One region of the Variovorax sp. RCC_210 genome, then DNA from elsewhere that is predicted to be linked to it. Evidence: predicted binding sites of a transcription regulator. Region 1 holds the regulator's gene; the other holds the start of a gene.

Region 1 (3,204 bases):
CCCGCTCGCACCGGCGTGGCTCATCACGATTTCCACGCGCGGCCATTGCACGACAGCGGCGTCGAAGATCTTCGACAACTGCGATGCAGCAGCCTCGGGCCACGCGCGAACCAACCGCACCTCGCCCTCTTCCACGTAGCCCAGCGGCCCGGCATCGCCTGACGCGAACGCATCGAGCCGGTAGGTGTGCGTCTTCTGGATGTCCAGGCCGCCGTGGATCGTTCCGGCGCACACAGCCATCACGCCCCGCGCACCCGGCGTGGATGCGACGCTGATCGCATCGCGCACGTTCTGAGGCCCGTCGGGCGCCAGCGCCGTCGCGGGCCGCATCGCGCAGGTGAGGACCACCGGCTTGCTTGCGACGAGCACCGAGTGCAGGAAGAACGCGGTCTCCTCCAGGGTGTCCGTGCCGTGCGTGATGACGATGCCCGCCACGTCAGCCTGCGCCAGCCAATGCGCGCAACGCTGCGCCAGCTTCTGCCAGACGCTGAAGGACATGTCCTTGCTGTCGAGCTGCGCCACCTGCTCCGCCACCAATGCCACGCCCGTAGGCGCATCGATGCCGCCAAGCAGGTCTGCAACACCCACTTGCCCCGCCGTGTAGCCGATGTTGTCGCCGCTGCTGGCGGCCTTGCCGGCGATGGTGCCGCCGGTGCCCAGGACCACCACGCGACGCACTTCAGGCGAAAGGGAATTGACCATCACTTGTCAACTTTAAAAAACTGGTTAAAAATACAGGTACTGGATATCTAGCCAGTGCCGCAAGGAACCACATATGCAGTTCGCAGTGAAGCTTACAGCCCGCCAGCAGCAGATCCTGGACTTGATCCAGAGCGCCATCGCACGCACCGGTGCGCCACCCACGCGTGCCGAAATTGCCAACGAGCTCGGGTTCAAGTCGGCCAACGCCGCCGAAGAACACCTGCAGGCCCTGGCGCGCAAGGGCGTCATCGAGCTTGTCAGCGGCACCTCGCGCGGCATTCGCCTGAAGGGCGACGCCCTGCGCTCGCTGAACGAAACACGCCATCGCGAAGGCAGCCAGTTCTCGCTTTCGCTGCCCGGCATGGCCCAGCTGGCGCTGCCGCTCATCGGCCGCGTCGCAGCCGGCTCTCCCATCCTCGCGCAAGAGCATGTCGACCAGACCTACTACGTCGAGAACACCTTGTTCCAGCGCCAGCCCGACTACCTGCTGAAGGTGCGCGGCATGTCGATGCGCGACGCCGGCATCATGGACGGCGACCTGCTCGCCGTGCAGGCCACCAAGGAAGCGCGCAACGGCCAGATCGTGGTGGCGCGGCTGGGCGAAGAAGTGACCGTGAAGCGCCTGAAGCGCAACAAGCAGGTCATCGAGCTGCACGCCGAGAACCCCGACTACCCGACCATCATCGTGCAGCCAGGCGAGCCTTTCGAAATCGAAGGCCTCGCTGTCGGGCTCATTCGCAACACCATGCTGATGTAGGCCTTACGGCCTGCTGCCAGCAGCACCTCATCCGGCCGCGACAGGTGGCGGGCGTATGGCGAAGAGTCGCCATCACCCTGTCGCAGCCGATTCAAGAAATCCTGCCTGTGTTCAACCTCATACTTTTTTGGAGTTCACATGGGAATCGCCCTCCTCGCCATCGCTGATTTCTGGATGCCGCTGCAATCGCTGGCCAACAGACTGATCCCGGCACGCCGGCCCCACGCCAGGGACCATCTCGACCACAACGATAGCTCCGCCGGCTTGCGCTACGTGGCGGTGCGCCCTGCCTGCGCCTCCCGCAACGGCGCCGGCATGACCACGCCTGCGGTGGCCACCGCCCCTGCGCGTCCGCTGCGCGTGGTTCGAGTGGTCGACGGCAAAGGGCAGCAACGCAATGACCGTGTCGTGATCTCCGGCCGCATGGCCGACGTGTGCGCCGAACTCGACCGGCTGGCCGCGCTCGAGACCGCGGAAACCCTGGCCACGGCCCACCGCTCGACGCGCCTGCACTGAGCTGGCACCGAGCCAGCACTCGGCCCGACATTGGGGCGGCACTAAGCCCCGAATCTGCGGCGCAAGCACCTGCGAAGGCGCCCGGCAAGCCGCTTGGCAAGCCGTGCGGGCCGGGTATCCAAACGTTCACAGGTGCGTCGTGCCGATGCTGCGAGGCACAATGGCACGCCATGAACATTGTGATCCTCGACGACTACCAGGACGCGGTGCGCAAGTTGCGCTGCGCAGCCAAGCTGGACGCGTACGCGGCCAAGGTCTATACCAACACGGTGAAGGGCATCGGGCAGCTGTCGGTTCGCCTGAAAGACGCCGACGTGATCGTGCTGATTCGCGAGCGCTCCCAGATCTCGCGCCAGCTCATCGAAAAGCTGCCCAAGCTCAAGCTCATTTCTCAGACCGGACGCATCGCCGGTCACATCGATGTCGCGGCCTGTACCGAACGCGGCGTGGCCGTGGCAGAGGGCTCCGGCTCGCCGCAGGCCCCGGCTGAACTCACGTGGGCGCTCATCATGGCCGCCATGCGCCGGCTGCCGCAGTACATCAGCAACCTGAAGCACGGAGCCTGGCAGCAGTCGGGGCTCAAGTCGGCGTCGATGCCGCCCAACTTCGGGCTCGGCTCGGTGCTCAAGGGCAAGACGCTGTGCATCTGGGGCTACGGTCGCATCGGCCAGTTGGTGGCGCGCTACGGGCAGGCCTTCGGCATGCAGGTCGTCATCTGGGGCCGCGAAGCCAGCTGCGCCAAGGCGCGCTCCGACGGCTTCCAGGTGGCGCAGAACCGGCACGAGTTCTTCGCCGCCGCCGACGTGCTGTCGGTGCACCTGCGGCTCAACGATGAAACCAACGGCCTCATCACGCTGGAAGACCTCTCGCGCATGAAGCCGACGGCGCTGTTCGTCAACACGTCGCGCGCCGAACTGGTCGAGGCCGATGCCCTGCTCGCCGCGCTCAACCGCGGCCGCCCCGGCCTCGCCGCCATCGACGTGTTCGAGAGCGAGCCGCCGCTGCAGGGCCACGCGCTGCTGCGCCTGGAGAACTGCATCTGCACGCCGCACATCGGTTACGTCGAGCAGGAAAGCTACGAGAGCTACTTCGGCCAGGCGTTCGACAACGTCGTGAGCTACATCAACGGCAACCCCACGAACATCGTGAACCCGGGCGCGCTGCAGGTCCGCCGTTGAGCCCGGCCGCGCCGCGGCGCGCGTCGCAACGCGCGCTCTGGGCGCTGCTCG
Region 2 (3,204 bases), 630 kb from region 1:
CCGCGCGCAAGCACTACGCCCGCCTGTACGCACGGCCGGGCAACATGCACGCGGGCTTCTCGCAGTTCGCCGCCTTCGACCAGGACGCCATCGACAACAAGGCCTTCATGGCGCAAGGCAAGCTCGAAATGCCGGTGCTGGCCGTGGGCGGAGAAAAGTCGTTCGGCCCGACGATGGCGGTGGTGATGCGCGCCACGGCGACGGACGTGACCGAGGGCATCGTGCCCGGCTCCGGCCACTGGATCATGGAAGAGAACCCGAGCGCCACCACCAAGCTGGTCGGCGACTTCCTCGACAAGAACTGAAGGCGCCAGCCTAGAACAGGCTGCCCTGCCCCGCCGCGCCCGGGGGGCGGAACGCGCCCACATCCAGCGCGATGCGCTCGCGGTTGAAGCCGATGCGCTTCGTGGCCTTCTCGAAGCGCTGGCGGATCAGGTCGGCCCACAGGCCCGAGCCCTTCATGCGGGTGGCGAAGTCGGCGTCGTAGTCCTTGCCGCCGCGCATCTCGTGGATGCGCGCCATGATGCGATCGGCGCGCTGCGGGTAGTGCAACGCCAGCCATTCCTTGAAGAGCGGCGCCACCTCCCACGGCAGCCGCACCACCGTGTAGAAGGCGCTGCGCGCGCCGGCCTCCCAGGCGGCTTCGAGCACCTGCTCCATGTCTTCGGTGACGAAGGGAATCTGCGGCGCCACGCTCACCCCTACCGGCACGCCGGCATCGGCCAGCGCGCGAATGGTGCGCAGCCGCCGGTGCGGCGCGGCGGCGCGCGGCTCCAGCTTGCGCGCAAGCTCGCCGTCGAGCGTGGTCACGGTGACGTACACGGCCGCCAGCCGGTCGGCCGCCATGGGCGCGATCAGGTCGAGGTCGCGCTCGACCGCGCTCGACTTGGTGACCAGCGCGAACGGATGCCGCGTTTCCTGCAGCAGCTCGATGACCGAGCGCGTGAGCCGCAGTTCGCGCTCGATGGGCTGGTAGCAGTCGGTGGCGGTGCCGATGGCGACGTGGCTGGGGCGGTAGCTCTTGCGGCCGAGCTCGGTGCGCAGCACCTCGACGATGTTGCGCTTGGCGATCAGCTTGGTCTCGAAGTCGAGGCCGGGCGACAGGTTGAGGTAGCTGTGCGTGGGGCGCGCGAAGCAGTAGATGCACCCATGCTCGCACCCCCGGTACGGGTTGAGCGAACGGTCGAAGGGAATGTCGGGCGAGTCGTTTTCGCTGAGCACCGACTTCACGTCCTCGAAGCGAATTTCGGTGGCCAGCGGCTGCAGCTCGGCCGCCTCGGCCACGCCTTCTTCGAGCGTGCCCCAGCCGTCGTCGAAGTCGTTGCGCTCGTCGCGCGAAAAACGGTGCGCCAGGTGCGTGGCCGCACCGCGGCCCTTGATGGCGTGGATGGGAATCAGGGCGGCGGGCATGGCGGGTCCTTTGGACAAAAGGCATTTACTGGTTATTCATACAGTATTCCAGCGCTCCGCGAATGTCCAACGATTTTTCAATTTCTCTATTGACAGAAATTTCGCAAATCATAAACTCGACGCCATGGAACTCACCGACATTCAACGCAAGTTCGTCCTGCACTGGGGCGAAATGGGCTCCATGTGGGGCGTGAACCGCACGGTCTCGCAAATCCACGCCCTGCTCTTCGCGCACGGTAAGCCCATGAACGCCGAGGAGCTGTCCGACACGCTGGGCGTGGCGCGCTCCAACATCAGCAACAGCCTGAAGGAGCTGCAGGCGTGGAACCTGGTGCGCATCACCCACACGCTGGGCGACCGGCGCGACTATTTCGAGACCAGCGTCGACGTGTGGGAGCTGTTTCGCACCGTGGTGCGCGAGCGCAAGGAGCGCGAGTTCGACCCCACCGTGCGCGTGCTGCGCGAGCTGGTGTCCAGCCCCGACTTCCAGAAGGAACCGGCCGATGCGCAGGACCGCATCCGCTCCACCATGGAGCTGATGGACAAGCTGGCCACCTGGGCCGACGAAATGCTGCGGTTGTCGCCCGGCACGCTCGACAAGGTGCTGACGCTGGGCGCGAGCGTGCAGAAGTTCGTGCGTGGCGACGCCATCGCCTCCGGCAAGGACGGCAAGGACGGCAGCGGCGACAAAGGCAACAAGGGCGAAGACCCGGATGCCCACCACGCCAGCCTCCCCATGATCTGAACCTCCCTTTTTTTGTCCCTCAATTTCTGTTTTAACAGAAATATCGAGAACCAAGAACACCATGAGCCACACCGCCGCACCGAGCTATCCGTTCACGATTTTTTTCGACGCCAGCTGCGCGATCTGCTCCGCCGAAATGGGCAACATGAAGGCGCGCGACACGGCCGGCCGGCTGCAGCTGGTCGACTGCTCGCCACCGGGCTTCGACGCCGGCCCGGCGCCGCGCGAGGCGCTGATGGCCGCCATCCACATGGCCGACGCCGACGGCCGCGTGTTCGTCGGCGTGCCGGCCATTCGCCTGTGCCGCACGGCGGTCGGGCTTTCCAGCGGCGGCTTCCTGCTCGACCTGCCGCTCGTCGCGCCGCTGGCCGACCGCGCCTATGCGCTGCTGGCGCGCAACCGCTACCGCATTCCGCGCTGGCTGGCCAACCGGCTGGCCGGGCGCATCGCGCCTTCTTGCCACGACGGCAGCTGCCGCCTTTGAAAACCGAAGAACCAACCAGCGAGGGAACTGCCATGCCCACCGTCTTCCAGCCCGACTTCCGCGTACCGCAGGGTATGCCGACGAACGCCCCGTCCGGCCACGCCAGCGCCTCCATCACGGCCGAAGACACCCAGCACTACTTCACCGAAGTGGCGGTCGACTACAGCGCCTGGAGCCCCAGCTACAACATGCACTTCGGCTTCTGGCGCGCCGGCCTGAACCCGCTGCGGCGCGAGGGCATGCTGGTGGAAATGAACCGCGTCATCGGCCGCGCGCTGCAGCTTCCGCAGCCGCCGCAAGGCAGCACGCCGCGCCGCTGCGTGCTCGACCTGGGCTGCGGCGCCGGCGCCACCGCGCGCACGCTGGTGGGCGACGACCCGTCTCTGTACGCCATCACCGTGACCAACGTGGCCGTGCAGAACCGCATCGCCGCCAGGCTGGACGCCGCCGCCGGCGTGGCCGACCGCATGGCGCACCTGGAGGCCGACTACACCCGCACCGGCCTGCCCGCGGCGCAGGCCGACGGCGCATGGGCCGTCGAGAGCGCCTGCTACGCCGACGGCAC

What was found. Region 1 encodes LexA, which represses DNA repair genes until DNA is damaged. Its sites were predicted from a motif close to ACTGTATNNNNATACAGT; they were not measured.
Region 2: AB6807_RS01255 (PA0069 family radical SAM protein) is a predicted target of LexA. The motif match lies at 1,438-1,455, and genes of this name have one in related genera.

What each region holds. Positions count from the first base shown of each region.
Region 1 is NZ_JBFUPJ010000001.1:889,770-892,973, reverse strand. Features, by position in the region: gene AB6807_RS04380 (asparaginase) at 1-702, opposite strand, end outside; gene lexA (transcriptional repressor LexA) at 776-1,459, shown strand; gene AB6807_RS04370 (hypothetical protein) at 1,598-1,975, shown strand; gene AB6807_RS04365 (D-2-hydroxyacid dehydrogenase family protein) at 2,146-3,153, shown strand; gene AB6807_RS04360 (MFS transporter) at 3,150-3,204, shown strand, end outside.
Region 2 is NZ_JBFUPJ010000001.1:256,202-259,405, reverse strand. Features, by position in the region: gene AB6807_RS01260 (alpha/beta fold hydrolase) at 1-305, shown strand, start outside; gene AB6807_RS01255 (PA0069 family radical SAM protein) at 316-1,410, opposite strand; gene AB6807_RS01250 (GbsR/MarR family transcriptional regulator) at 1,535-2,155, shown strand; gene AB6807_RS01245 (thiol-disulfide oxidoreductase DCC family protein) at 2,217-2,639, shown strand; gene AB6807_RS01240 (cyclopropane-fatty-acyl-phospholipid synthase family protein) at 2,672-3,204, shown strand, end outside.